One region of the Shewanella sp. SM87 genome, then DNA from elsewhere that is predicted to be linked to it. Evidence: predicted binding sites of a transcription regulator. Region 1 holds the regulator's gene; each other region holds the start of a gene.
The links. Region 1 encodes LexA, which represses DNA repair genes until DNA is damaged. Its sites were predicted from a motif close to TACTGTATNNNNATACAGTA; they were not measured.
Positions count from the first base shown of each region.

Region 1 (7,802 bases):
TTTACCGTTGAGCACAATTTCAAGGTGACCGCTGAGTGGTCCCGTTGCAATCGGGCTACCTTTAAGGGGCGGAAATACGCCTTGCAACCCTTCGCCATTGGGCTGGTGGCAGGCTGCGCAGTGTCCGAGGTAAACTTGTTCGCCTAGAGTCATCAACTCTTCTTTACTTAGGGTTTGTGATAAAGCGGCTTGAGCGGCTTCAGCCGCAGCATCTGCGGCTTGTTTTTGCTCTGTGACCCAAGCCTCAAACTCGGCTTCGGGTAACGCTTGTACTACGATAGGCATAAAACCATGGTCTTTTCCGCAGAGTTCGGCGCATTGACCGCGGTAAATGCCGGGTTTGTCGATGCGAGTCCAAGCTTCATTGATAAATCCAGGGTTGGCATCTTTCTTAATGGCAAAGGCGGGCACCCACCAAGAATGTATGACATCCTCTGAAGTCATCAGAAAGCGGATTTTGCGGTTTATCGGTAGAACGAGCGGTTTATCGACTTCCAATAGATAGTTTTCACCCTTGGTTTCGGTGCCTTCAATTTGTGCTCTGGGTGTTGTAAGTATGCTATAAAAATCAATATCTTGATCGAAATAGCTGTAATGCCATTTCCATTGGGAACCCGTGACTTTTACGGTGAGATCGGCGTTACTGGGATCTTCCATTGCGATTAAAGTTTTTGTCGCTGGAATCGCCATTAAGATCAAAATGATAAATGGCAGAATCGTCCAAGCGATTTCAACTTTAGTGCTTTCGTGAAAGTGGGACGCGACAGCGCCTTTGGATTTTCTGTGGTTGATCATGGCGTAAATCATGACGCCAAAGACCACTAGGCCTATTGCGCAGCAGATATACAAGATGGTCATGTGCAAGTGATAAACCTTGCCACTGATCTCGGTCACGCCAGGGGTCATGTTGAACCGCATGTCCGCGGCGGTCAACGGTGGTGCGAAAAGCACCACGAGTAAACAATACAACAATTGCTTCACAAGACTTCTCCTCTGCCAATTGCGAATAGCAACTACAAAGAAGAGCAACACAGTAAGTCTCAACTCTATGCAAACTCTTCAGTTCCCAAAAAAGCTTTTTTGACTTCAACGTGCGTTGGCGGCTGTTACTTTTAATCAAGTATTGTTACTGCTGGTAATTAGCCACGCTGGCACATACTGCTGAAATAAATCTGTTCTCTATTTTTAGTGGCGCTTCGAGTTCGATAAATACTCGATTCATTGACCACGGAAGGTGATATATCATCACCGACTTAACCAACCATACTTGCTGTTTAAATATTGATCAAGATCACTTATTTATCTAATTATCTGAAAAATTGCCAAAAAAAAGCCTCACATTCATAGGTGAGGCGGCTTTCAAGGTAAAAATTAAATGAATATTTAGTGTACAGCGCTAAAAAAAGATTGCTGACCGAAGAGATTGCCTTGCTCAATGCGTACGTCGGCATGTAAGTGACTGTTTACGTCTTCAAGCACTATGCCCATAGCTCGGGCACTTTTAGCCACGATTTGTAGGCGTCGATTATCCCGCGCATCCAATGATTGAGTCCAAGTAATGACTGCACTGGACGTACCACTTGTTAGGGCTTTCTCCATCGCCCACAGGGTTTCGACTTCATCTTTAGCATGTACCAGCAAAACTCTATCCATACGCACACCTGCGCTGGCGAGCATTTGCTTGTAGCCAATACTTGGAGGGTTGATGAGCACTAACCAACGGCCCTGTTGGCTTAACTGAGCGAGTTGTGCACTCAGATGAATTAATTCTTGGCGACCTTGAGTCTTAGTTGGCATGCAGGCGATGGGCGCATGGTGCCAGTCATAGTCAGCATCACGGACTTCATCGAGCCACAGGCCCGGATGGCGGGGGGCATTGCCAAGTAGTTTATTCATAGCCAATCTCCATTACGGATCACACCGACGGCGAGTCCTTCAATTGTTAAACTTTGGAAGCCTAAATCCACTTTAATCGGGGAGTAATCTTCATTTTCGGCATGTAGATAGACTACATTACCTTTTTTTTCGAAACGTTTAACAGTGACATCGTCATCGACTCTAGCGACAACCACTTGACCATTTCTAGCTTGTTCTACTTTATGAACTGCCAGCAAATCACCTTCGAGAATACCGATATTTTTCATGCTGTCGCCCTTTACTCGCAGTAAAAAATCGGCGGCGGGATGAAACATGCTTGGGTCGACTTGGTAGTACTGTTCAACATGTTCTTGGGCGAGGATAGGTTCACCCGCGGCCACTTGGCCGATGAGCGGTAAACCTGTTTCAGTCAAATCTTCGATTTCCGCAGGCAGACGAATGCCTCGAGATGTGCCTGGCATGATCTCAATGCAGCCCTTTTTTGCCAACGCTTTAAGATGTTCTTCAGCCGCATTGGCGCTCTTAAAACCTAAACGGGTTGCGATTTCTGCCCGAGTGGGTGGCATGCCAGTATCGGCAATATTTCGTTTAATTAGCTCTAAAATTTCAGCTTGGCGTGGCGTCAAAGGTCTCATGGTGTTTCCTGTTTTTCTATACAGTTACTGTTAGTATATACAGTATTATTTGCAGCGCAAGTATTAACCACTTTTTAGCTATGTTGGAGAGAATTAGCGAATATTGCCCATAGTCTGGTATTCTATCGGGCTAGTAAACGCACTTAATTGCATAAGAATAATGCCTAAACACGACTCTCTTTGGTTGAAATCATTACGTTGGATCCAAAAACACTTAGTGCACACTATTGTGGTACCTCAGGATCCCTTTGCCGATCTGAATCTGGATGCTTCCAGACCCCTTGTTTATGTGATGAAAACAGAATCTCTCAGTGACATAGCTGCTTTGAGCGAAATAACGGCTAAGTTAGGTTTACCAAGCCCTTATGAGCCTCTAGTGGCTAATGGTGTGACTGCGCCTCGGGTTGTCTGTCTTCAAGGACGTAAGCCACTGTTTGGCGAACGTGCTGGTAATGAGCCTTTCCTCGAATGCTTTATGCGTTTGTTAGCCGTGCATAAGGAACGTCCTGAATTGGATATTCAACTTGTGCCCGTGAGCTTGTATTGGGGTCGAACGCCAGGGAAAGAAGACGACACTATGAAGGCGGCCGTATTTGAGCGGGAAAACCCGACTTGGCTGCGCAAGTGCTTGATGATTCTGTTCTTAGGTCGACATAACTTCGTGCAGTTTTCGAATGCCGTATCCCTGCGTTACATGGCTGACGAACATGGCACCGACATGGGGATTGCCCATAAGTTAGCACGGGTTGCGCGCGTGCATTTCCGTCGTCAACGTAAGGTAATGACAGGGCCTGTGCTGCCAAACCGCCAAGCACTGTTTCATTCGTTACTCAAATCTGAGTCGCTGCGCAAAGCGATTCAAGAAGAAGCCGCCAGTAAAAAGATTTCTGAGACCCAAGCGCGCGAGACGGCTATTGAGTACCTCGATGAAATAGCAGCCGATTACTCAGATAGTTTAGTGCGTATTGCCGAGCGTTTCTTAACTTGGTTGTGGAACAAGCTTTATAGCGGGATCAACATTAAAGGCGCCGAGCAAGTTCGCCAGCTGCATCACGATGGCCACGAGATTGTTTATGTGCCTTGCCATCGCAGCCACATGGATTACCTGCTGTTATCGTATATTTTGTATTATCAAGGCATGGTTCCGCCGCACATTGCTGCTGGCATCAACCTCAACTTCTGGCCCGCGGGACCTATGTTCCGTCGCGGTGGTGCCTTCTTTATCCGCCGTAGTTTTAATGGCAACAAGCTGTATACCGCAGTATTTCGTGAGTATTTAGATCAGCTGTTTGCTAAAGGTTATTCGGTGGAATACTTCTCCGAAGGTGGCCGTTCACGTACTGGCCGTCTGTTGGCGCCGAAAACTGGCATGATCGCCATGACGATGAACAGCGTACTGCGCGGTATTGAACGTCCTGTCACACTTGTGCCTGTGTATTTAGGCTATGACCATGTGATGGAAGTGGCGACTTACCATAAAGAGTTAAGCGGTAAGAAAAAGAAAAAAGAATCTGTGTGGCAGGTGTTCGGTGCCATTCGCAAATTAGGTAATTTTGGCCAAGGTTACGTGAATTTTGGCGAGCCTATTACCTTACAAAATTTCTTAAATGAGCGTGCGCCAAACTGGCGTGCTGAGTTGGCCGATGATCCCGAGCAGAAACCAAGTTGGTTAACTCCAGCGGTAAACGTGCTGGCTAATCGGGTGATGACGCGTATCAATGATGCCGCAGCCGCGAGTTCGGTGACTTTGACTAGCTTAGTCTTACTGGCGACAGATCAAAACGCCTTAGAACGTAGTCTGCTGGAGCGTCAGCTTGATTTGTATCTGACCCTACTCAAAAAAGTGCCTTACACTTCTTATACATCTGTTGCGGAAGGTGATGGTAAGCATTTAGTGCAGCAAGGTTTAGAGCTGAACAAGTTTGTTGTTAGTGCCGATCCTTTAGGGGAAATAGTGTCTATCGAAGCGAGTCAGGCAGTGTCTATGACTTACTATCGTAACAATATCATTCACTTATTTATTGTTCCTTCATTAATTGCGAGTTGTTTAACCCACAATGAACAGATCCTGCGCCAGCAAGTCGTTTCAATCGTTGCCGATTTTTATCCATTGCTGAAAGCCGAACTCTTCATGGGAATTAAAGACTTACCAGCCTATGTTGAGCAAGTACTGGATTTCCTGATTGGGCAAGGTTTAGTGGTTGAGACAGATACTTTAGCTGTCGTGCCTGAGCACTCAAGCCAATTATTATTGTTAGCCAGTTCAGTGAGCGAGACTCTGCAACGGTACGCTATTATTTTCAATCTGTTAGCGAACAGACCTAAGATGGAGCGCTCAGAACTTGAGTCTGAGAGCCATTTACTCGCTCAGCGTTTAGGGGCTTTACATGGTATTACCGCGCCTGAATTCTACGATAAAAAACTCTACGGTACTTTGAGCGTGAAGCTCAAAGAATTGGGATATCTGGCGGATAGTGAAGATAAGTCCAATATCAATCGCATACGAGATCAGGCCAATAGCTTATTACGTCCGTCAGTGAGACAAACGATAGTGGCGAGTGTCACCGCGGAGCACACAGTTTAATGGCAAATCATATGAATGCGGCTAAGCATAAGCCCGCAGGTAAGTCCTTGCTTGGTGGTGCCATGATTATTGCTGGCACGACCGTAGGTGCTGGGATGTTTTCTCTGCCCGTGGTCGGTGCAGGTATGTGGTTTGGCTATTCGATTTTAATGTTATTGGGTATTTGGTTTTGCATGTTGATGTCGGGCTTATTGTTGCTCGAAACCAATTTACATTTCGAACCTGGTGCTAGCTTCGATACCTTAAGCAAGCAAACTCTTGGGCAGTTTTGGCGGATAGTGAACGGCGTTTCTATCGCTTTCGTGTTGTATATTTTGACTTATGCCTATATCAGCGGCGGTGGTTCGATTGTGAATCACAGCTTGCAGGGCATGGGAATTGAGTTACCGCAAAGCGTGGCAGGGCTAGTGTTCGCCATAGTATTGGCGAGCATAGTGTTGATCAGTACTAAAGCCGTGGATCGGATTACCACGATTATGCTCGGCGGTATGATCATTACCTTCTTCCTCGCGATCGGAAATTTATTGATCGAAATTGATGTGACTAAGTTGCTCGAACCCGATGGTAATAACAGCTTTTCACCTTATCTGTGGGCGGCGCTGCCCTTTGGTCTCGCTAGCTTTGGTTACCATGGTAACGTCCCCAGCTTAGTGAAGTATTACGGCAAAGATTCTTCCACCATTATCAAGGCGATTTTCGTCGGCACCTTTATCGCGCTGGTGATTTATGCCTGTTGGTTAGTGGCGACTATGGGTAATATTCCCCGCAGCCAGTTTATCGACATTATTGCTCAAGGTGGCAATATGGGAGTGTTGGTGGGCGCTTTGTCTGAGGTGATGGCGAGTAGCTGGTTAAACAGTATGTTGACCCTGTTTGCTAACTTAGCCGTGGCTTCATCTTTCTTAGGGGTGACCTTAGGTCTGTTCGATTATCTTGCCGATTTATTTGGTTTTGATGATTCACGCTCTGGCCGAATGAAAACCGCGTTAGTGACCTTTGTGCCGCCAACGATTTTAGGATTACTGTTTCCCGATGGCTTCTTAGTAGCGATTGGCTTTGCGGCATTAGCGGCGACAGTGTGGGCGGTAATCGTCCCGGCGCTGATGGCCTATAAATCGCGGCAGTTGTTCCCCGATAGCACAGGTTTTAGAGTGATAGGCGGTACACCGCTGATTATTCTTGTGGTGTTATTTGGCATAGTCACGGGTGCATGTCATCTGCTCGCGATGGCAAATTTACTGCCGCAATATTCCTAATTTGTTGTGATGATTTAAGCCCTCCATGTGAGGGCTTTTTTGTCTTTAGCGGTTGAGTTTTGTCTTACAGATCTTTTTAACCTGAATACTGGACAGAAATACAAACTCAGGCTTAACTCGAATGATTGTTAAAACAAAGGAGCCGATAATGAAAATGACTCAGTACGCACAAGGACATGCATGTTGGGTTGAACTTGCAAGCCATGATTGGCAGGGAACAACAGCATTTTACCAAGCGTTATTTGGTTGGAACTCGGTTGAAATGCCGATCCCTGAAGGTCACTTTTCGCTATTTAATTTAGCGGGAGATGACTTAGGCGCCATGTATCAAATCCCTGAGTCAGAAGCACATATCCCCAGCCACTGGCGTATCTACTTTGCCGTCGATGATATCGATGCCAGCATTGCAGAGATTCAAGCGGCGGGCGGCCAAGTGCACATGGGGCCGCATATTGTGGGTGATGCGGGCGTGATGGCGCAGGTGAGCGATCCTGAAGGCGCACGCTTTGCTTTATGGCAAGCGAAGAACCACATAGGTGCTCGCCGTCAGGGTGAACTCAATACCCTTTGCTGGGTTGAGCTGGCTTGCAAAGAGCCGCGTACTGAAGAAGCCTTTTACTGCAAAATCTTCCCTTGGACCAACATGCCGAGTGACATGCCTGACATTGAATACTCAGAATGGCAGCTTAATGGTCAATCCATCGGCGGCATGATGACGATAATGCCCGAATGGGGCGATATTTCTCCCCATTGGCTGCTTTATTTTGCAGTAGCCGATTGCGATGCATTTGCAGAAAAAGCCCAAGCGTTAGGCGCGCAAGTGTGCATACCGCCTAGTGATATCCCTGATGTGGGACGATTTTCTGTCATTGCTGACGCCCAAGGCGCTACCTTTGCGGTGATCAAGCTTAATCAGATGTGACTGGCATATTAAGTGCTGTCATTAAGGTTAAAAACGGCGACGCTAAATCGCCGTTTTTATTTGTCTAACTATTTGTTTAATTAGCGTTATCAATCATGATTGTTTCAGGGCAGGAGCCTTTTGAGGCCTTATTGGCTTTGGCGAGTAGGCTAGGTAAGGAGTCAGAAGTTTTAATGACTTCGGGCAAGTTAATGCGGATTTCACTCAGTAATCCCTTGCCACATTCAAGACTCATTTTAGTGTGAGCGCCTTGACCGAAGCTGCTATCAAAACTTTGGTTTAACTCACTTTTACTGACACTCTTACCTATGTTGTCATGAATAAATTTTTGTACCCATGCCGAGGCATTGACCGCTTGGGTCAGCTGGGTTGCCAATAAAAAGTACTCGTTAGGGTCTTGGCTACGGCAAGTGCCGTGTTTCCACCATTCGTGGCGTTCTAAACAGGTGCCATATTGGGCGCTTGGCATGACTTCTTCTAAATTTTTGCGCACCGATGGATTCAGTTCAAACTCTGGATAAGTACAG
Region 1 covers NZ_JAKKSC010000016.1:74,512-82,313, forward strand. Annotated here, with positions in the region: gene coxB (cytochrome c oxidase subunit II) at 1-981, opposite strand, end outside; gene L5M11_RS14000 (cell division inhibitor SulA) at 1,384-1,896, opposite strand; gene lexA (transcriptional repressor LexA) at 1,893-2,513, opposite strand; gene plsB (glycerol-3-phosphate 1-O-acyltransferase PlsB) at 2,674-5,097, shown strand; gene mtr (tryptophan permease) at 5,097-6,353, shown strand; gene L5M11_RS14020 (VOC family protein) at 6,502-7,275, shown strand; gene L5M11_RS14025 (ribonuclease T2) at 7,352-7,802, opposite strand, start outside.

Region 2 (7,802 bases), on a different contig from region 1:
ATATTTGGCGGCAGCATGCAAAATGCTAAGACCTTAGCCACTACGGCCATAGAAAGATTCGCCCAGCCTTGCGACAACATTTGCTGGGGTGAAGCCGAAGCCTACACGTGGCGCGGGCTCGCTAAACAGGAATTAGGCGATAGCCAAGGCGCGATTGAAGATTGGCAACAAGCGACCAAAGTACAAGCAGATTATGGTTGGGCAAAATTTTTGCTTCAACAAAATCAGCAATTAAGTGCAAAATAGACAAAGTTGTTAACGGGGATCTATGGCGCTGACGATAGCGCCAATCCCTAAAAAGAATAAATTAAAACAGATGCCATCGGTGGGCATTCAACAACCAACTCAGTGACACAGAGGCATCATGATAAGCACTCCCCTTCAGCTCGAACGAAAACTTGCTTGGGTGTATTTGATAAACTTAGTGTTTTATCTGATCCCACTTGCCATAAATCCCTATCCAAGCTGGAAAATCGCCCTCAGTTTTGCCGTGTTAATCCCTTTTATTGCCAGTTATTTTTGGACCTATAAGTGCAATAGCCGTAGCGCCTATCTGCCCATTCTCATTATGGTGGCAATAGCAATAGCGATCACACCAATCAACCCAGGCTCTATCTCGCTATTTACCTTTGCCGCCTTCTTCATTGGCTTTTTTTATCCTCTCCGGACCTGTCTGTTGGCTATTGCAGCCCTCATCAGCCTGCTGTTTGCCCTCAATGAGATTTACCACTTTAACAGTTACTACTTTCCGCTTTACGGCTCGGGATTAGTGCTCGGCGTGGGCATGTTTGGTGTCGCCGAACGCAGACGTTATCGGCATAAATTGAAAGAACAGCAAAGTGCCCAAGAAATTGCCACCTTGGCCACTATGCTTGAGCGTGAACGTATCGCGCGGGATCTACACGACATTATGGGGCATAGCCTATCTTCCATCGCCCTTAAGGCTGAGCTAGCCGAAAAACTTATCGCAAAACAAGAATATGAACTCGCATCAACCCAACTGATTGAGCTAGGACAAATTGCGAGGGAAAGTTTAAGCCAGATCCGCCACACAGTGTCAGACTACAAACACAAGGGCCTAGAGAGTTGCGTGACGCAGCTTTGTAAATCCTTAAGGGATAAAGGCTTAAGTGTCGAGCTCAGTGGTGAGCTACCCAAGCTAGGTGCAAGCACAGAAAGCCAACTGAGTTTGATCCTCACCGAACTCATTAATAATATTCTTCGCCATAGCGGTGCAAGTGAATGCTCTATCCACTTTTCTAAGCAATCAGACCGCCTGCTGCTCGAAGTCAAAGACAATGCCGCGGCCAAACCTTTTATAGAAGGTAATGGCCTCACTGGTATACGCGAGCGTCTCGACAGTTTAGGCGGCAGCTTGAGCTATAATCTCGAACAGGGATATAGATTTACCGTCAGTTTACCTTTGCAGGGAGCAACACATTAATGAAGATTTTATTGGCGGAAGATCAAGCTATGGTGCGAGGAGCACTCGCCGCACTCCTTACGCTTGCAGGGGGTTTTAGTATCACCCAAGCGAGTGACGGCGACGAAGCTCTAAGCTTACTCAAACAGCAAAGCTTTGATCTCTTGCTAACGGATATCGAAATGCCCGGCCGCACAGGCTTAGAGCTGGCTACATGGTTAAAGGAGCAACATAGCCAAACCAAGATAGTGGTCATTACCACCTTCGGCCGTGCAGGCTATATAAAACGTGCCATCGAAGCGGGTGTGGGCGGCTTTTTGCTTAAAGATGCGCCCTCGGAAACCTTAGTCAACGCGATTCAACAAGTGATGGCGGGAAAACGAGTGATCGATCCTGAACTTGCCATGATGGCGATTGGCGATGTCGACCCGCTCAACGACAAAGAACGCCGCGCTCTTCGCCTCGCTAGCGAAGGCAAATCCACCTCCGACATCGCCGAAACTCTTTTTATCGCCGAAGGGACTGTTCGCAACTACCTCTCAGAAGCCATAGCCAAGCTCAATGCCAGTAATCGAATCGATGCAGCCCGCATTGCCAAGCAAAAAGGCTGGTTGTAATAACACTCACAGTTAACCACGCTTTCAGCCTAACGATATCTTATCAACAATTTTGTGGTCTTAAGGCCACAGAAGGATATTAGCTATGCTTCCAAACAAAATTTGATAACACCCTAATTCCCCTTGAGATTGCCTTACGCTTATTCTCTGTTAATATATGTATAAATTCACAGTGATTGAGTGCTAACGACTTGCAGCAATTGGATCTTGTTCCGATCACCGACCTCAAAGGCGTCGCCAAAAAGGTCGCGGAGAAACTCGCAAAGCTCGGCATCACAACAGTACAAGATCTGCTGTTTCACTTACCCCTGCGCTACGAAGATAGAACCCAAATCTATCCCATTGCCGCCCTCAGCCTAGGCGGTTATGGCACTATAGAAGCTGAAATCCAATCGACACAAATCATCCAAGGCCGCAAGCGCATGCTGGTCTGCAATGTGCGCGACGATACGGGCAGCTTAAGTCTGCGCTTCTTTAACTTTTCCGTTGCTCAGCGTAATGCCATGCAAAATGGTTTGATGATCCGCGCCTATGGTGAAGTGCGCCGTGGTAGTCATCAAGCTGAGATAGTGCATCCAGAATATAAAGTCGTCTATCCCGGTGAAGATGTTCATCTGAGTGATACCCTAACGCCGATTTATCCCACGACTGAGGGCTTAAAACAGGCGAGTTGGCTAAAGCTGACCGAGCAAGCCTTGGTATTGCTAGAAGAGGGTGGCTTAACTGAACTTCTGCCACCACAATTGCAACCTAATAACATCAGCCTTAAACAAGCGCTACAGACGCTACATCGCCCTCCTGCGGGGATCTCTCAGTTCGATTTAGAGCTAGGTCAACACCCAGCCCAGCAACGACTCGTGCAGGAAGAATTACTCGCCCACAATCTCAGCATGTTACGCCTAAGGCAGCGCAGTAATTTAGATGCCGCTGTCACCATGCAGGCCACGGGGCAGTTGCTCAATCCCTTCCTCGCGGCTTTGCCCTTTAAGCCGACTGGCGCCCAGCAAAGAGTCGTGGCTGATATAGGCAAAGATTTAGAAAAACCGCACCCTATGATGCGCTTAGTGCAAGGGGATGTTGGCTCTGGCAAAACCTTAGTCGCGGCGATGGCGGCATTACAAGCGATTGAAAACGGTTATCAAGTTGCCATGATGGCACCGACCGAGTTATTGGCCGAGCAACATGCAACTAACTTTGCCGCTTGGTTTGAGCCACTCGGACTTAAGGTAGGTTGGCTGGCGGGAAAACTTAAAGGCAAGGCCAGAACCCAATCCCTTGCGGATATTGAATCTGGCGCAGCCCAGATGGTGATTGGGACCCATGCCATCTTCCAGCAGCATGTGGTCTTTAGCAAACTCGCGTTAATTATTATCGATGAGCAACACAGATTCGGCGTACACCAACGCTTAGGCCTGCGGAAAAAGGGCGTGAACCAAGGTTTCCACCCGCATCAATTGATCATGACAGCCACACCCATTCCCCGCACGCTGGCGATGACGGCCTATGCAGATCTCGACACGTCCATTATCGATGAACTGCCGCCGGGGCGAACTCCAGTAACCACAGTGGCGATTGCTGATTCACGCCGTAACGAAGTGCTTGAACGGGTCCGCAACGCTGTCATCAGCGACCAACGTCAGGCCTATTGGGTGTGTACTCTGATTGAAGAATCCGAAGTGCTCGAATGCCAAGCCGCCGAAGACACAGCCGAAGAACTGCGCCTCGCCCTGCCCGAGCTCAATATTGGCCTAGTGCATGGCAGATTAAAGAGCGCCGAGAAACAGCAAATCATGGCCGACTTTAAGGCAGGCATTATTCATCTACTGGTAGCGACAACCGTGATTGAAGTGGGCGTCGACGTGCCCAATGCCAGCCTGATGATCATTGAAAACCCTGAACGTTTAGGTCTAGCACAACTACATCAACTGCGCGGACGAGTCGGTCGAGGCGCCATCGCAAGCCATTGTGTGTTACTCTACAAGGCGCCGTTGAGCCATACCGCCACCCAAAGACTGAGCGTACTCAGACAAAGCAATGATGGTTTCATCATAGCGCAGAAAGATTTAGAAATTCGTGGCCCGGGTGAAGTGCTTGGCACTAAGCAAACGGGACTGGCTGAGCTCAAAATTGCCGATCTGGTGCGCGATCAAGCTTTGATCCCACACATTCAGAAATTAGCGAGCCATGTAATGGCGCAAGCTCCCGAAAAGGTCGATGCAATTATTTTACGTTGGCTCGGGCACAGGCAGCACTATGTGCAGGCTTAAGCCGTAAATATTAAAGGGTAAAGAACGAGGCGTAACATCTGCCTTTACTCGAAATAAATTGTTTATGTTCAGCTAAGCGCTATAGACAAGCGCATGGAAACTTGCAAAATGAACCTGCGGCCTTCAAATAGCCCGCTCTTGCACTTTAATGTTAGCTGCATGTATTCACCAAGTTACCTTGACACTCAAGCGAAGGATGTAAAATGCAAGTTAATCAAGATGATAGAATAACACCTCAAGAGACTTCTTCTAGCAGCAATCGCTTTGCGCTTTTTGCGATAGTGCTCGTCGTGCTACTTTCTGCCGGAGGATATTATTACTACAGCGGTGATTCTGACTCACCTAAACTCATCCCTAACGCCCCTATTGTATTGCCAGAAACACCGCCATCTGAACCTATGACGCTCGAAAGTGCGCCAGAGCCAGAAACCACTGAGACGACACCTGCCGTTACAGAAACGAACACCAATAGCACTGAAACCACTGCAGTGGCAGAGCCTGAAGTTGTCGTAGAACCTGTGCCTGTGCTGGCTGAAAGTGATGCATTTGTGCAACAAAAAGCCCTCGCCATGATCAATAACAATGTGCTGAGTTCTTCGTTAGTACAGCAAGATCTCGTCCGTCAATTTGTGGTATTCGTGGATAACCTAGCTCAGGGTGAATTAACCCGTAAAGTAAGCCCACTTAAAGGACCAGAGAAGCTGTTCTCAGTCTCAGAAATCACCAACAAAGTGTATTTAAATCCTGAGGGTTTCCACAGATACGACGCCTATGTTGACTCGATTGCCAAAATGGACGAACAGAGCTTAATCACAACTTACAAGCAACTGACACCGCTCCTAGAGGAAGCCTTTACCGAACTCGGCTACAGCAACGCCAAATTTAACGACAGAATGCTGCAAGCGATTAAAATGTTACTCGCAGCACCTATTATTGAAGATCCGATTGAGCTGAATTCAATTAGCGTTAACTATCAATTCGTTGACCCTAACTTAGAGGCACTACCCAGTGCCCAAAAACTGTTGATCCGTATGGGTCCAGAAAATACTCGCAAGTTGAAAGTAGCGCTGCGTAAAATCGAGAATCAATTGTCGCAATAGGTTATCAAGCTCATGCCAAAAGGCGCTCAGTGCGCCTTTTTTCATTTTAACCTGTAAGTTAAAGCGTCTGCGAAATCAGATAGCCACTGCGATGTTTGTTACTCAATGTCGAATAAGTGCTGTAAATCACAGCACTTGATCCCATTCCGTTAACCCGCACAATGCAAATGGCTTCATAAAAAGAAAGAGCATAGTGTAGAATGACCACGCTGTAGAGGGCATTTCGAGCGTCATTCTTCTAACGCGTATACTCCTCACTATGGTATGACAATCCATTAATGTTCTAACTTAGTTAGGGATAACTAAGACAGCTTAAATTTAGTGTCGAGGCAAAGTAGTGCAACTAACATTCAGCATTCTCTCTTGGGGCGCTTGGGCCCCCCAATATCAGCACCATCAAAGTTGGCAAACTTGGTGCGAGAGTTCGGCTGAGCTCAATCTCGATACGCCACCACAGTCGGATACCACAGCTCCCGTACTCAAACAAATTCCCGCCATGCAGCGCCGCCGTTTTAGTCGCTTGACTAAGATGATGTTAGAGGTGAGTTTTCAGTGCGAAATACCTGCAAATTGTCGCTCTATTTTTGCCTCGCGCCATGGAGAGTTACAGCGCACCATTGGCCTGCTCGAAGACATTATCGCCAAACAGCCCTTATCGCCCTTAGGTTTTAGTCAGTCGGTGCACAACACCGCCAGCGGCATTTTTGGCATATTGGCGGCCAATACCGCGCCTTCAACCTCTGTTGCGGCGGGCACAGAAACCCTGTCCCAAGCTATGGTAGAAGCCTTCGCCCAATTACATCAATCGCCAGAACCATTGTTATTAGTCTTCGGTGATGATCCAGTGCCTCCTGTGTACGATGAGTTTACCCAAGAATTTGAATTACCTTTGGCCCTAGGACTACAACTCGCGCCCTTCGATACACCCGCTTCGGCCAAGCTCACGGTGAGCCGCATTTCTAAGGCAACAGCTTTAAATCCACTGACCTATGGTGCATTTATCCACGCCCTAGCGACGGCGCAAAATATTTCAGGCTGCTTATCCCAATGGCATTGGAGACTTGAGCATGTTTGATGCAGCCCACAGCCATGACGCCGCTAAGGGCCATGAAGATTCAATGCTCAATGCCGCTTATACCTTGCCGGAAACTCGCCGCGAAGGGCTGAATTATGTGCCACGTTGGCTAGGCGGTGTAAGTTGTTATATCGCCTTTGGCTTAGGCGGCTTATTAAGCTCCTTGACCATTTTGCCTTTGCTGCGTTTTTGGCCAGGCACACCAGAGGCGCGGATTATTCGGGTACAAAAGGCCGTGCATTTAATGTTCAAAGGCTTTGTCGCCATGCTCACTTGGGCAGGTGTGATTAAGGTCAGCAGCCACGATGCCCAAAAATTACATGATGCCAGAGGCGTTATCGTCATTGCCAATCACCCCAGTTTAGTGGATGTGGTGGTATTGATAAGTCTCATGCCCAATGCGGGCTGTATAGTCAAACAAGCTTTGTGGCGGAATCCATTTTTGCGTGGTGTGGTGTCCTGCGCAGGTTATATTCCCAATCGCGGCGCCGAACTCATGCTAGAGGATTGCCGCGAAGTGCTCGCAAGAGGCACCAATTTAATTATCTTCCCCGAGGGCACGCGTACGGTGGTCGGTACGACCATTAACCACTTTGCCCGTGGCGCCGCCAATATCGCCTTAAGGGCCGAAGCGGATATTTTACCTGTGGTGCTACGTACCAATGTGCGTGGTTTGACAAAGGAGCAACCTTGGTATGAAATCCCAAGGCAAACCATGGGAATGGCCGTTGAAATCGGCACAATCGTTTCTTACCAGAAGTACCAAGCGGCTTTAGGTGAGCATGCAAAAATGGCCCGGCAGCTGACGCGGGATCTTGAACATTACTATAAACAACAACTCGAAAATAATTATGAACTTAAACAATGAAATAAAGCAGTTAATCATCGACTGTCTCGATCTAGAAGACGTCAGCATTGATGATATCCAAACCGATGCGCCGCTATTTGGCGAAGGTTTAGGCTTAGATTCTATCGACGCCCTCGAGCTCGGCTTAGCCATCAAGAAAAAATTTGATGTCAAAATCGAAGCCAATTCGGATGCCACTAAGGCCCATTTTCACAGTGTTGCCAGCTTAGCTCGCTTTATCGAATCACAGCGTCCATAGGAGAGGAATATGCAAAATCGTGAACAAATCCTCGCTATGCTGACCACTATTTTAGTGGACGAATTCGAAATTGATGCCGAGGCGATTACGCCTGAGGCTAACCTGTATGAAGAGCTCGATCTCGACAGCATTGATGCCGTCGACTTAGTGATAAAACTGCAGCAACTGACAGGTAAAAAGATCCAACCCGATGAATTTAAATCAGTTCGCACAA
Region 2 covers NZ_JAKKSC010000017.1:38,254-46,055, reverse strand. Annotated here, with positions in the region: gene L5M11_RS14415 (hypothetical protein) at 1-246, shown strand, start outside; gene L5M11_RS14410 (sensor histidine kinase) at 365-1,444, shown strand; gene L5M11_RS14405 (DNA-binding response regulator) at 1,444-2,040, shown strand; gene recG (ATP-dependent DNA helicase RecG) at 2,232-4,307, shown strand; gene L5M11_RS14395 (DUF3014 domain-containing protein) at 4,511-5,407, shown strand; gene L5M11_RS14390 (beta-ketoacyl synthase chain length factor) at 5,745-6,482, shown strand; gene L5M11_RS14385 (lysophospholipid acyltransferase family protein) at 6,475-7,350, shown strand; gene L5M11_RS14380 (phosphopantetheine-binding protein) at 7,334-7,588, shown strand; gene L5M11_RS14375 (acyl carrier protein) at 7,598-7,802, shown strand, end outside.
Region 2: recG (ATP-dependent DNA helicase RecG) is a predicted target of LexA. The motif match lies at 2,196-2,215, and genes of this name have one in related genera.

Region 3 (7,802 bases), on a different contig from region 1:
GCGCCGATAAAGGTGGCGATAAAAGCCATGTACCAAAACGAGGGTTTAAAGAGGTGCTTGCGATAATAGGTCCAAGCCGCCATAAAAGAGCCAAAGCTTGCGGCTAACTTATTGGTGCCTAATACGGTATGCGGCGCAATGCCTAAGGTTAACAGTGCGGGGATCGACAATAGGCCACCGCCACCCACGACGGCATCAATGAATCCAGCGATAAGACCTATGACTGCCAACAGGGCCCAATGACTGGGCTCGAGTAACAACTCCAAATTTTAATCCTACTCTATAACACGTCTAAAGGGCGGTAAGGCATCCAGTAAGGACTTGCCATAGCGTTTAGTGACTAACCGCCTATCTAAAATAGTCACTCGGCCATAATCTTGCTCTTTACGCAGTAATCTACCACAACTTTGAATAAGCTTACGTGAAGCATCTGGGATTGTCAGTTGTAAGAAGGGATTACCGCCTTTGACTTTGACATATTCTGCGTGCGCTTGCTCAACGGGCGAGGTTGGCACGGCAAAGGGCAGTTTAGTGACGATCAAGTTAGTCAGATAATCGCCGGGCAAGTCGAGACCTTCAGAGAAACTGCCGGTGCCGAACAAGATACTTGGTTCGCCCTTATCGCATTTAGCTTTATGATTTTCTAACAATTGTTGCCGTGGCGCATTGCCTTGGATAAGTAGCTCAGTGGTGAGTTTACCTTCAAGTAATTCAACCACTTTTTCCATCTGCCAGTAGGAGGCGAATAGCACTAAGGTTGCCATTTCGCCTTCAATAAGGGTGATGATTTGTTCGGCAAGTTCAGCCGTATAGGCATCATCCGTCGGCTCAGTGCGCATTTTGGGTAAATAAAGTGTCGCATTATTGGGGTAATCGAAGGGCGATTGTAAGGCTAAATAACGACTGCCATCGTTGAGTGACAAACCTACTTGATGCACGAAATGGTCGAAGTTATTGAGTGCGCGCAGTGTGGCACTACATAAAACCACGCCCGCGGCCTTTTGCCACAGCATGGATTCCAGCATAAAGCCGACTTCGATAGGTGAAGCGCTAAACAGATAATCCACTTGTTTACCTGTGATGAGTTCGACCCAGCGCGCCATAGGTGCACCTTTATGCTTATCTTCCTTGGCCATCATCCTCCACAATTTCTGCAGGTTTTCGAGCCTTTGCAGCATAAATCCGGTTTCGGCCAATAGTGCTTCGGATTGATGTTTAGGAATATCGCCATCTTTAATCGCCTCGGCCAGCAGTGACAGCATTTTATTAAACTGTTTGAGGGCAAGATTAGAGGTCACAGCAAGGTTTTCAGCCAGAATGAGTAATGAGTCCGGCAGTTTACCGTGCTCAAAACGCAGACGGTTTTCAGGATTAGCAAAGTGTTTGGTCTGGGTATCGCAGTAGTGGGCCACTTGATTGAGCTGGCTGATAAGATCGCCTAAATGATCTTGCATCGCCTGCGCGGGGGCAATGATATTGTTGTTCTTTATTTGGTTTTGTAACTTGGCGCAGGTTTTACCAATTTTTTCGAGCCAGTCGCATGCGCCCCTCAGCGTGGCCTGTGCACTGGAGAAATCCCGCGCCACAATCGGTAAGTGATGTGCCTCATCGATAACATAAAACACGTCTTCGGGATCGGGCAAAATCACGCCGCCACCTAGCTCTAAATCGGCGAATAACAAGCTGTGGTTGGCGATGAGTACATCCCAGGTATCGACATCTTCGCGGGCTTTATGGAACGGGCAATTTCTGTGGCTGGCGACTTGGCGATGACAGCTGTGTTTGTCGCAGGCGATTTGTTGCCACAGGTGATCGGGCAGCGGCACGGCTAAGGTGTCGATTTCGCCGTTCCAGCGACCTTCGTTATAGTCTTTTAACAGGCCATGCATCATAGCCACTTGGCTATTGTCTGGTTTAGTTTGCCACATGGCCATTTGTGTACTGTTGTCGTCACCGATGAGCATCGCCAGTTTCGATAGACACACATAACGTTGTCGACCTTTAACTAAGCCAAAGCGGAAATTTAAGCCGGATTGCTCAAGGAAGAAGGGCAAGTCTTTATGCAGTAATTGCTCCTGCAAAGCGACGGTTGCGGTAGCGATGCAGACCTTTTTCTTGCTCGCTAATGCCAGTGGAATGGTACCGAGGATATAAGACAATGATTTACCGATCCCAGTGCCTGCTTCGACCACAATTATGCGCCTATCTTTATCATAGTCGCCGGCGAGGGTCTTAGAGATTTCCGCCACCATATAGTTTTGTTCGCGGCGCGGCCTAAAATTAGGCAAGGCGGTAGCAATATCCTTATAGATGGCGCGGATCTGGGTTTTTACATTGTCAGGTAACATGCGTCACTACTTTATCGAATTAATGCTGTACATAATAACAGTGATTGCATAGCCTAAGAAACTTTTCTGCCATTTGGCGGCATTTAAATTGAGGAACCATCTAAATTGACTAGCTACGCGATTTGGGAACCCATGCGATGAAGTCAGAGGCTACCGCGGCCGTTAGTGTACAAGGTCGAGTCTTAACACGCCATGCGATTCATCGTCATGGGAGTTTAGTGTTGCAGTATTATCTGGCTACCGCCCAAGGCCCTGTGCTGGTGGAAGTGCAAGGCACTGAACACATTTGTTTTTGTCATCAAACTGATGTCACGGCTTTGCAGTTGCAAACGCCGGGTCAAGCATTGCGGTTTGTACCGTTAGCGCTCAAAAGCTTTAAAGGCGGCGCGGTCAGTGGTGTTTATGCCAAATCGAGCAATAGCTTACGTACCTTACAACGCATCGCTAAAGATGCCGACATACCCTTATTTGAAGCCGACATTCGCCCTGAACAGCGTTATTTAATCGAGCGGTTTGTGGCGCTGGATGTGGCATTTTTAGGGCATTTCTCTGCGACGAGTAACATACACGCGCCGACTAGCGACAGTCTTGAGGCTAACTCGCTGCCCGTGTTTATCGCCGAGCGGGCTAAGAGTATTGCCCCTTTAACGGCTGTACATTTGCGCTGTATTTCACTGGATTTTGAATGTAGTTTTGAAGGTTTACTCTATTCAGTTGCACTATATGGTCAATACAGTGGCCGAGACGAAGAGCAAGACAGTCTCAAGCAGACTTATGAAAAAGTGATTATGGTGGGTGAGGCTGAATCAAACTCTCCCGAATATATTGAATGGGTGGCCGATGAGGCTGCACTCATTCATCGATTAATCGCGTGGTTCCATGAGTTTGATCCTGACTTTGTCATAGGTTGGTCAGTGGTGAGTTTTGACCTCGCACTCTTGTCACGCCGTGCATTATTACACCGTATTCCACTCACCATTGGCCGCGGAGGGGCAAAGCTTGAGTGGAAAGTCGATAATAAATTTCGGCCAGAAACCTTAGTTTTACCGGGCCGTGTGGTACTCGATGGTATCGATTGGCTCAAAGCCGCTTTCTATCATTTTGAGCGGTTCTCGTTGGAATTTGTATCACGGAAATTATTGGGTGAAGGCAAGGCCATTCATAACGTGGATAATCGCGTTGAAGAAATTGATCAGCTGTTTAAGACCGATAAACAAGCATTAGCACATTACAATCTTACTGACAGCCGTCTGGTGTGGGATATTTTTAGTCATACTCAATTATGGGAGTTCGCCCTCGCGCGAGCTGAACTAACAGGTTTAGAACTGGGACGGGTTGGGGCTTCGGTGGCGGCATTTAATCATTTGTATTTACCGCATCTACATCGAGCCGGTTACGTCGCACCCGATGCTCCTGCGAGTGATGGGATCGAAAGCCCCGGTGGCTATGTGATGGATTCTGCGCCGGGACTTTATAAGCATATTTTAGTGTTCGATTTTAAAAGTCTATATCCCTCCATTATTCGTACCTTTTTGATTGACCCTAAGGGATTAATTGAAGGTTTGCAATTGCCAGAGTCTGACTGTGTTGCGGGGTTTCTCGGTGGACGTTTCAGTCGGCAACAGCCCATTTTACCTAAGCTTATCCAAACATTATCTGAGCAGCGCGAAAAGGCCAAGCGTGAGCACAATGCGCCTTTATCCCAAGCGATAAAAATTATCATGAACTCGTTGTATGGGGTTTTAGGTTCTCAAGGTTGTGTTTTCCACGATGCAAAGTTAGCAAGTTCGATCACTATGCGTGGCCATCAAATCATGAAACAAACCCGCACATGGATAGAAGAGATGGGCTATCAAGTGATTTACGGCGATACGGATTCGACCTTTGTCTGGCTTGGCAGTGAGCCTGATCTCTCAGACATTAACGCCTTAGGTAACACTCTGGCGCGGGAAATTAATGCTAAGTGGCAGGCTAAGATCGGTGAAGATCATCAAGTTGAGAGTTTTCTCGAGTTACAGTTTGAACGCCACTATGAGCAGTTTTTTATGCCGACCTTAAGAGGGTCGTTAGAAGGCAGTAAAAAACGTTATGTTGGCGCGTGGCGTAATGCGAGCGATGAACTTGAGCTTACTTTTAAAGGTATGGAGCAAGTGCGCAGTGATTGGAGCCCTTTAGCGCGCAAAGTTCAAGAGTCACTCTATGAACGGATGTTTAACCAAAGGGATATCAGTGTTTATTTGGCCAGTGTGTTTGAAAAGCTGCTTGATGGTGAGTTGGATGATGATTTGGTATTTCGCAAACGTATGCGACGCAATATTGAAGATTACACGGCTAAATCTTCTCCCCATGTTAAAGTCGCTCAACAATTATGCGACTTAACAGGAGATGCCTCTTTTGGCAAGCGTGGGGCGCAGATTGATTATCTGATTACTGTAAATGGACCGGAATCCTTACTGTACAGAACGTCACCAATTGATTACCAATACTACATTGATAAGCAAATTGGCCCTATTGCCGAGCCTGTTTTTTCGATAATGAAACTAAACTACATGGATATTGCGTCAAAGCAGTTACTGCTAATATAGTGTTTTTAATGTTCTTTATGTGTTGCGCAAGGTGGCGAATGTAGCGTTTTAACCTGTTTTGTAGAGGTTAACTGGTTTGTTTTTGTGATGTTAATCGACATATTCTTTAGGTTTAGCTTTGAGGGAATATTGAAAGTTTGCTACCCTTTAAGAGGAAATTGTAAGGAAATATAACAACGGAATGACGTTGACAGAACATAAACAAAAAAGGTTAAGCACCAAATGAACAAGACGTTAGTAGCAACTGCGCTTGCAGCAATTTTTTTAGTTCCATCAGTCTCAGCTATCGAGATCTATAAAGATAATAAAAATGCCGTAGAAATCGGTGGTTTTATTGATGCACGCGTGATCAACACTCAAGGGGAAACAGAGGTTGTTAACGGCGCATCTCGCATTAATTTTGGTTTTAATCGTGAGTTGACTGACGGTTGGAAAGCATTTGCTAAATTGGAATGGGGTGTGAATCCTGTTGGTAGTAGCGACATTGTCTATAACAATCGCTTCGAATCTGTTCAAGAAGAGTTCTTTTATAACCGTTTAGGTTACGCTGGTCTGTCCCATGACACTTATGGAACACTGACTATTGGTAAGCAGTGGGGCGCTTGGTACGATGTCGTTTACAACACTAACTACGGTTTTGTGTGGGACGGTAACACTGCAGGTGTTTACACTTATAATAAAGATGATGGCGCGGTAAACGGTGTTGGTCGTGGTGATAAAACAGTTCAATATCGCAATGCATTTGGCGATGTAAGCTTTGCAGTTCAAGCACAGTTGAAAAACAGCAGCTTCTATACCTGTGATACAACGGATGATATTTCACAAGCTCAGTGTCAAGCGAACTGGGAAAGCGGTGATAAAGCGGCTCAACAAGTAGAATACAATTATACTTATGGTGGCGCGCTGACTTATAAAGCCACTGATATGCTGACCTTAACTGCGGGTGTTAACCGCGGTGAGTTTGATGTGAGTTTTGGTAACGGCGAACAAACCACAGCGGTTGATCTTATCTACGGTGCGGGTATCACTTGGGGTAACTTCGATAGCAATGGCTTATACGCTGCTGCAAACGTTAACAGACAAGAAAATCATGACACAGACAATATTGGTCGTTTGATTAAAGACGCCTATGGTATTGAAAGTTTAGTTTCATACAAGTTTGACAATGGGTTACGTCCATTCATTTCTTACAACGTGCTTGATGCCGGTAAAGACTACGTCATTCAACCTAACTTTAATGCCGATCCTAACGATGAGTTCAAACGTCAGTTTGTCGTGGTTGGTTTGCATTTTGTATGGGACCCAAACACAGTGCTTTACGTAGAAGCACGTAAAGATTACAGCGATTTTACCAGTGCAGATAAAGAACAAGAAGCTAGAATGGCGCTTTCTGAATCTGACGGTGTTGCAATTGGTATCCGTTACACACTTTAAGTTCTGCCTTGTCTATTACAATAGTTTAATTTTTTAGAATTGTGCTAGTTATAAGTGTTGCTTCAAAGCCCAAAGTGTAAAACTTTGGGCTTTTTCATTTAAAAAGGTTATTAAACTCAATAAGGTCGTGTTAAACGCTTTAATTTTTAGCATTTTCTCTCCTTACAACCAAGCTCACGTTAATTATGACGTAAGTTGTGCTTCTCCATCCCCTAAAATCACTCGCTGTATAAATAATCATCACCCACTCATCCTTATGTATCTTTGTTGGGGTAATAATGTGTTGTTTGTTTGTTATTTGTTGATTTAGTGTTTCATATGTGATTTTATTGATATTGAAATTGACGTGTTAGCAACTAAGGTTGCGATAGAGCAATTTACGCCATCTATACATAAATGTAGGTGCAGAATATAAGAAAAACATGATTTATCAAGGGAGATAGACAATGCATAAGAAAAATTTATTATCTAATTCAGTTCGTTACGCTCTGGTTGGTGGCTTGGCAGCAGCGACGTTAGCTGTGCCATTTGTATATGCAGCTGATGAAAGCGCTGATAAAGTTGAACGAATAGAGGTTACTGGCTCTCGTTTAAAACGAACTGATATGGAAAATGCGACACCAGTAACGACAATTACTTCCGAGCAATTAACCAGCTTAGGTATTCAGGATGTTGGTGAGTTTTTGCAATCTAGTTCTGTTATGTCTGGTTCTCCTGTTGCTACTACTACAAATAACGGAGGGGATGGTAGCGCTTTTGTTGAGTTGAGAGGTTTAGGATCATCACGTACCTTATTGTTAGTAAATGGACGTCGTCCAGTTTCTAATGATATGCAGAATATTCCTGCGTCTATGATTGAGCGTGTTGAAATTTTAAAAGATGGAGCTTCGGCAACTTATGGTGCTGATGCTGTTGCGGGTGTAGTCAACATTATTACTAAACGTAATTTCGATGGACTTGAGTTTACTGCTCAAACAAAGCAAAACTTTGATGTTGATGCTGGTGAGCAAACAAGTTTCAGTTTAATTGCTGGGAAAAAGTTTGATACTGGGCACTTAGTTTTTAACGTTGACTATGTCAAACAGAAAGAAATTTATCAGGGTGATGTAACTGATGTTGATTTTTTTCAGCATCCATGGAACGTTGAGGATCCTGATAGTTTCCAAGCTAATGGTTTGATTCCTCCAGGACAAGATGGTGCAAACGCCTTCGATGCTGGTAGTTCTATTATTCCATGCGGTAATTTCTTTTTATTCGGAAAACCTGGTTCATACACTAATGGAGCATGTCGTGATAATGGTGATCAGGCTTCTAATGATTTAGCGACACTAGACGATATGAGACGCTATGATGGTGCTAAAGATACATATAACTTTAATCCTGTTAACTACCTTCAAACGCCATATGAAAAATTAAACTTTTACATTGATGGAAG
Region 3 covers NZ_JAKKSC010000024.1:64,268-72,069, forward strand. Annotated here, with positions in the region: gene L5M11_RS17450 (sulfite exporter TauE/SafE family protein) at 1-266, opposite strand, end outside; gene dinG (ATP-dependent DNA helicase DinG) at 276-2,348, opposite strand; gene L5M11_RS17460 (DNA polymerase II) at 2,486-4,933, shown strand; gene L5M11_RS17465 (porin) at 5,156-6,367, shown strand; gene L5M11_RS17470 (TonB-dependent receptor domain-containing protein) at 6,814-7,802, shown strand, end outside.
Region 3: dinG (ATP-dependent DNA helicase DinG) is a predicted target of LexA. The motif match lies at 2,372-2,391, and genes of this name have one in related genera.

Region 4 (7,802 bases), on a different contig from region 1:
ATAAGAAAGAAAATAAAATAATCCTAAGTGATAGAACATCTTACAATGAGGAAGCTTACCCATGTGTGGTATCGTCGGAATAGTTGGCCAATCATCGGTTAATCAGACCATTTATGATGCACTGACAGTGTTGCAGCACAGAGGTCAGGATGCGGCAGGTATTGTGACCATTGATCGTGGTGCTTTCAGACTACGTAAAGCCAATGGTTTGGTTAAAGACGTTTTTGAAGTCAAACATATGCAACGCCTACAAGGTAATGCTGGTATTGGCCATGTGCGTTATCCAACTGCGGGCAGTTCAAGCGCATCTGAAGCGCAGCCTTTCTATGTTAACTCGCCATTTGGGATCTCATTAGCCCATAACGGTAACTTAACCAACACAGTCGAATTAGCCGAAGGGCTGATCAAAAAACGTCGCCACGTGAACACCACTTCGGATTCTGAAGTCTTGTTAAACCTGTTGGCCGACGAACTGCAAAAAACCACGAGTTTGACCCTGACGTCGGAAGAAGTGTTCGATGCGGTCGCTAACGTACACCAACAAGCTCGTGGCGCCTACGCGGTTGTTGCCATGATTATTGGTCAAGGCTTAGTCGCGTTCCGTGACCCATTTGGTATTCGTCCTTTGGTATTAGGTAAGCACGAAACTGCCACTGGCACTGAGTACATGGTGGCTTCTGAAAGTGTGGCACTCGATGCAGTTGGCTTTGAAGTGATGCGTGATGTAGCACCGGGTGAAGCGATTTATGTTTCAATTGACGGTCAGCTGTATACCCGTCAATGTGCAGCCGAGCCTAGCTATGCACCTTGTATCTTCGAATTCGTCTATTTTGCCCGTCCAGATTCGACGATCGACAAAGTGTCTGTATATGCAAGTCGCGTCAACATGGGCGCTAAGCTTGGCGAGAAGATTAAGAAAGAATGGTACGATCACGATATCGACGTGGTTATTCCTATTCCTGAAACCTCTTGCGATATCGCGCTGGAAATTGCCCGTTGCATGGATTTACCGTACCGCCAAGGTTTTGTGAAAAACCGTTATATTGGCCGTACCTTCATCATGCCTGGTCAACAGGAGCGCAAGAAGTCAGTGCGTCGCAAGTTGAATGCGATTAACACTGAGTTCAAAGGCAAAAATGTCTTGTTGGTGGACGACTCTATCGTTCGCGGTACGACCTCAGAGCAAATCATCGAAATGGCCCGTGAAGCAGGAGCTAAGAAAGTGTACTTTGCCTCTGCCGCACCGGAAATTCGTTTCCCGAACGTGTATGGTATTGACATGCCAACGTCAAACGAGCTTATCGCCCACGGTCGTGATGCCGATGAAATCGCCAAGTTAATTGGTGCTGATGGCATTATTTTCCAAGACTTACCCGATTTAATTGAAGCGGTAAGAATGGAGAATCCTGCGATTAAACGTTTCGAAACGTCCGTATTTGATGGTCACTACATCACAAACGACGTTGACCAAGCGTATTTAGATCACTTGACGCAACTGCGAAATGACGATGCTAAAGCCGATCGAAATAAAGATATCGGCACTAACTTAGAGCTGCATAACGTCTGTCACCCATAAGGATTGTGGGTAATTCAGTATCGTAAAGTTTGTGTCCTTTTTGTTCTAAACGATACAAAAAAAGCCAGTGAGAAATCACTGGCTTTTTAATGGCTTATATTTGCTTAACGGAGCATAGTGGTAACGTCTACGTATTTATACGTTGCGCTGTTTCAGTCATTACATTTTCTTCAGCGTGTTTGCGTTCAACCCAGTAATCCGCATTTTTAATCCCCAGTTTTACCGGATCAAAAAGTGGCTCAATGCCAAGTGCCTGCTGTGATTCATAATCTTTAAGGCAAGTGAATGCGGTTTTCCTCAATAAAATAATGGCAATAATATTGAGCCATGCCATGAGTCCAACACCAATGTCACCCATTCCCCAAGCCATATCAGCCGTTTTAACTGTGCCGTATACGGTTGAGCCAATGATCACGACTTTGAGAACGACCATGAACCAAGGATGATTTACTTTACGGTTAATATAGGCAATGTTGGTCTCGGCAATGTAGTAATAAGCCACTATGGTCGTAAAGGCGAAGAAGAACAGTGCGATAGCCACAAAGATATTGCCAAATCCTGGCATCATACTTTCCATTGCCGTTTGTACGTAGCCTGGTCCTGCAGCGACTCCGGCAATGCCGGTATAGAGCGCCGCACCGTCTGGGCCCTGAACATTATACAGTCCTGTAATGAGCAGCATGAAACCTGTTGCAGAGCAAACGAATAAGGTGTCGATATACACAGAAAAAGCTTGAACTAACCCTTGTTTGGCAGGATGGCTTACCGCCGCTGCAGATGAGGCATGTGGCGCTGTACCTTGACCCGCTTCGTTGGAGTAAATACCCCGCTTTACCCCCCACATGATGGCTAAGCCTAAAATGGCACCAAAACCCGCATCAAAGCCAAAGGCACTTTTGATAATTAACCATAAAATACCCGGTAGCTGGCCAATATTTAGCGCTATGATGACACAAGCCACTATGATGTAACCCAGTGCCATAAAGGGGACGACGGCACTGGCAAAGTGAGCGATACGTTTTACACCGCCAAAAATGATAAAACCAAGAAGCATAGCCAGTATGGCTGCAGTCACATTAGGATCTATGTTGAAAGCGGTTTTTAAACTTGAACCAATCGAGTTAGCTTGTACGCCTGGCAGCAGGATCCCGCAGGCAAATATGGTCGCAATTGCAAATACCCATGCATACCATTTCATGCCTAAGCCTTTTTCAATATAAAAAGCAGGCCCACCACGATACTCGCCATTGATTTTTTCTTTATAGACTTGACCTAAGGTCGATTCAACGAAGGCGGAGCTGGCACCGAGAAAGGCAACCATCCACATCCAAAATAAAGCGCCAGGACCACCAAAGGTGATTGCTGTGGCAACCCCTGCAATGTTACCGGTACCGACTCGACCCGCTAATGTCATCGCGAGTGCTTGAAAAGACGACACTCCCGCATCAGTACTCTTACCATCAAACATCAGGCGGATCATTTCTGGCAGATGGCGCAGCTGTAAAAATCGAGTGCGAAGGGAGAAATAGAGCCCGACACCTAGGCAAAGAAAAATAAGTGCAGGGCTCCAAATTACACTATTGATCGCGTTGACAATCTCATTCATAGACTCCGATTCCTTTATTGTGTTGTTTTAGCAGAGTTTTTAGGTTTACGGTTATTCAACAGATGTTGAGTTAGGACATTCACTTTTGATTAAGACATTTTTTGTAAATATCCAAGATACTCAACATAACTATTTTTTAGGGAGCTTCATAGTTAAAGTGTTAAATATTTGAAACCAATGTGTTTTGAAATTGAGTTTTAGCATGGGTAAATAGAGCGGAGGGGCGAGTTAACTCGAAATACGGTAGTGATTTATTATGAATGTCAGTTATCCCATTACCCAAAGTAGCATCCACACGCCGAATAAGCTGCTTAAGCTATGGCGCGTGATTTGATGGCTGAGTAATAGAGATAAACTCACAGCAATAGGAATGACGAGAATGAATCCCCATGCTAACGGCATATCGATGATTTTCATTTGTCCCAGCCAGGTACTGGTGAGCATGCTTATTGCGAGTAACATTAAGCTATGGAATATCAATAACTGATTGAATCTTAATATTAATGCTGGAGTTATTGTCATAGCCTGTCGCGCATTTATTGCAAACTGTCTCATAGTCACTCCTTAGTTATTTAGTGTATCTTATGTCTTGTTGAGAATTATTCGCAATTGAATTTACACTTAAGCTTTAACATTTAAGCTCGGTGTACTACAGAAATTTGCACTCAACTGGCGTTTGGGTTAAATTATACTGTAATTATATCCAGTGTTTGGTGTTTGTATGATCCTTTATATCGCAGAGAAACCTAGCCTAGGGCGGGCCATTGCCGATGTATTGCCTAAACCCCATAAAAAAGGCGATGGATTTATCGAAGCCGCCAATGGCGATTGTGTGTCTTGGTGCGTTGGTCACTTGCTCGAGCAAGCAGAACCTGATGCCTATAATCCCGAATTTAAGTCTTGGAAATTCGAGCATTTGCCAATAGTGCCAGACAAGTGGCAACTAAAACCTAAGGCTGCGACCCGCAGCCAACTCACAGTGCTAAAACGATTAGTCAAACAAGCCAACACGCTGGTTAACGCGGGCGATCCCGACCGCGAAGGGCAGTTACTCGTGGATGAAGTGATTGCCTATCTTGGCGTGACGGGGGACAAGCTACATCAAACCCAGCGTTTACTGATCAGTGACTTAAACCCACAAGCTGTAAAACGGGCTCTAACGCAGCTACGCAGCAATCGCGAGTTTATTCCTTTATCCACATCGGCCTTAGCTCGCAGTCGTGCCGATTGGCTCTATGGCATGAATATGACGCGTGCGTACACCATCCAAGGTAGAAAGGTCGGTTATCAAGGCGTGTTATCCGTCGGCCGAGTACAAACGCCATTGCTTGGGCTAGTGGTGCGCCGTGATGAAGAGATTGCCCACTTTCAATCTAAACCTTTTTATGAAGTACTGGCGCATTTGGCGACCGAGAAGCAAGAAACCTTCAGCGCCAAGTGGCAACCTAGCGAAGCTTGTCAGCCTTATATGGATGAAGAAGGACGAGTGTTAGTGAGAGGGTTAGCGCAAAATGTGGTGAGTCGCATCAGTGATAAACCCGCTTTAGTCACTCAATTAGTGGCTAAGGACAAGAAACAGAATCCACCATTGCCCTACAGCTTATCAGCGTTACAGATTGATGCGGCCAAACGGTTTGGTATGAGTGCTAAGGATGTGCTCGATACCTGCCAAAGTTTGTATGAACGTCATAAACTCATTACTTACCCACGCTCCGACAGTCGTTATTTACCCGTTGAGCAACATAACCTTGCGCCTTCGGTACTTAAGGCGATCAGTAGCGGTGCTGCTGAGTTATTGCAAGGTGCTGATGCACCCGATCCCCGTCTTAAATCTAAAGCATGGGATGATAAAAAAGTGGACGCCCATCACGCAATCGTCCCCACAGAGAAGACGGCTAACTTATCTAGCTTGAGTCAGCGTGAGAGGCAGTTATATCTTCATGTTGCTCGCCAGTACTTAGCCCAGTTTTATCCGGCTTATTGTTACAGTGAAACCACAGTGCAAGTGACAATCGAGGGTGGCTTATTTAATACCAAGGCGCGTCAGGATAAATCCCTCGGCTGGAAGCAACTCTTTGCCCGCCAAGAGCCAAATGGCAGTAAGGCGAGTGGCAACAAGTCGACGGAAGAAAGCGCAGGTAAGGACGATGAGGAGAATGACGAGTTTATTGGCCAATTACCGCCTTTGAAATTGGGACAGGCTTTGCATTGTACTCGAGGCGAATTGTTGGAGAAAAATACTCAACCACCAAAGGCCTTTACCGATGCCACTTTACTCGGAGCTATGACGGGTATTAGCCGTTATGTGACCGATCCTGAGATCCGTAAAATTCTTAAAGAAACCGACGGATTAGGTACAGAGGCTACCCGTGCAGGTATTATCGAATTGCTGTTCAAACGCGGTTTTTTACAACGCTTAGGTAAATCTATTGTCTCGACAGACGTGGGGAAAGGATTGATTAACAGCTTGCCCGCGAGTGCGACTACGCCGGATATGACAGCGCTTTGGGAAGCGAGTCTGAATGGCATTTGCCATAAAGAAACCTCTTATCAAGCCTTTATGCAGCCACTGCTCGGCACCTTATCCACGCTTATCCAGAATGCAGGCGCCCAACTGCCAACCGCGCTTAATGGTTTACAAAGCCAAGGTTATCGTAAAACGGCAAGTAATAAATCCGGTTATCGTAAGTCGCCTTACCGCAAAGCCTCGAGCTCGGCAAAACGGGCAGGCACTGCAAGTACAGCTAAAAGCTGTGTGAAGAAGTCAGTGGCTAGTGCTGGCGCAAGGAGTCGAACACGCAAAGTGGCTACAGAGGCTTAATAGTCACGAGTGCGTTGTGATTCTGTGGTAGGGGATATTCGACCTTAAGCAATAACGCTTTCATAGCACTGAATTTGGGCAAAAAAAAGAGTAAACCAAAACGGTTTACTCATACGGAAATAGGTCGTTAAAGCTTGCCAAAATCACTCAACTGATGAGGAGCAGGCATATAATCTCAGCATTAACTTAATTAGCCCTTAAAGCTCATATTTATCTTAGGGTGTCGCCTCGGTTTAAGCTGATGAGCTTATCCAGTATGCGTTCTCCATCCATGCGGATGCCGTTGTGCTCATATTCTGATGTTAACCAATACTTTAGCCTGCCAACTTGTTTTGTGGTTTCTAAGCTGTATTGCATCTCTACAAACATATCTTCACTGTAAATGGCCGCTGCAACAGGGACTCGGTTTTGTGCCAGTTGCTCTAGATTGTAAAGTGTTGGCCAATCTGATTTATGGGCAAGGATTTCTGCCGCGGCTTTAAGCGGCACTAAGTGACTAAATTGGTCAAACATCCATGGGTATATCATCTCACCTGTGAATAAAAACGGTTTACCTTGTTGATAGTTAAAGGCGGGGAATTGCTGTCTAACCCTGTGTGCCGACCATTGTGAAGCCGAGTGTTGACAGTAGATTGCTTCATGCAACAGGGCAAAAATCGGGTTAGTGTTGTAATCGAGCATTTGACCGAAATGATTTAAAAATAACGGGTTAACGACTGTCCCTGAAGCCGTGTTGATCAAGGCTTGTTCAAGCAAATAATAAACCGATTCAGGCCCTTGCTCCATTCCAATATTAATACCCAGCAGTTGCAACATTTCAACCGTGAGGCGTTCACCCGTTGCCAAATACACTTCATTTTCAAGCAAATGTTTTGCTAAGCGAGTGACGAGATGTTGAGCATCGTGGAAGCGTTGGAAAAATTGTTTATTCTTCGCCAGTACGCGTTGATAAGTCGCAAGATAGACGTCGTCGCTGCTACGGGTTAATGATGGTATGCCACCCGTAATATAGGCTTCGCTGACGCCTTGAGGGGCGGCGCTTAAATAATGTAACACGCAAAATCCCCCGAAACTTTGGCCGAGAATCGCCCACTTATCGGCGGGACAAAGCTGGGCACGAATCGTTTCGGCATCACGAATGATATTGTCAGCCCTGAAATGGCTTAGGTAATCCGCTTGAGCTGCGGGATCTAAATGTTGCAGGCTTTGGTAATTAATCGGTGTTGATAAGCCTGTACCACGTTGATCGAGTAATAACACTCGATATTCTTTTAATGCGCGGCGGATCCAGCCGCTGTTGCTGGCGGGACGCATGGCCGCAAATCCAGGGCCGCCTTGAAAAAATACGATATAAGGTAGTTTTTTATCTTTGTTTTCTGGGCTACAGAGTTCTCTGGCAAACACTTGGATTTGCTCTGCAATTGGATTTTGATAGTTGAGGGGCAAGGTAAAAGTGTGTTTCTTCGCCAGCACTCCGGCGAGAATAATATCGGGTTTCATCAAACAACCTTAATGGCAGAGGATCATGTTATTGTGATTGGCAGATTGTATACCCAAATAAGCTGAAGATGCAGTAACCTAGGCTACCTGAAACGCGTATCTTCAGCTAACTTGGGTATAGACAAAATAGTTTATGTCGTAAGCTAGGATTATTTGATTAGCTTTTGGTGAAGATCAATTTTTTGGATATAAATTTGAGCCATGATGAGTTTCTTAGCGTAATCTATCGCTTATGGATAACACGAGATTGAAGCTATGAAGTATCAGATTATTCCAGTGACACCTTTTCAGCAAAATTG
Region 4 covers NZ_JAKKSC010000013.1:28,374-36,175, forward strand. Annotated here, with positions in the region: gene L5M11_RS12055 (CvpA family protein) at 1-4, shown strand, start outside; gene purF (amidophosphoribosyltransferase) at 62-1,576, shown strand; gene L5M11_RS12065 (alanine/glycine:cation symporter family protein) at 1,704-3,182, opposite strand; gene L5M11_RS12070 (hypothetical protein) at 3,450-3,737, opposite strand; gene L5M11_RS12075 (DNA topoisomerase III) at 3,904-6,003, shown strand; gene L5M11_RS12080 (alpha/beta fold hydrolase) at 6,214-7,503, opposite strand; gene L5M11_RS12085 (MBL fold metallo-hydrolase) at 7,759-7,802, shown strand, end outside.
Region 4: L5M11_RS12075 (DNA topoisomerase III) is a predicted target of LexA. The motif match lies at 3,872-3,891, and genes of this name have one in related genera.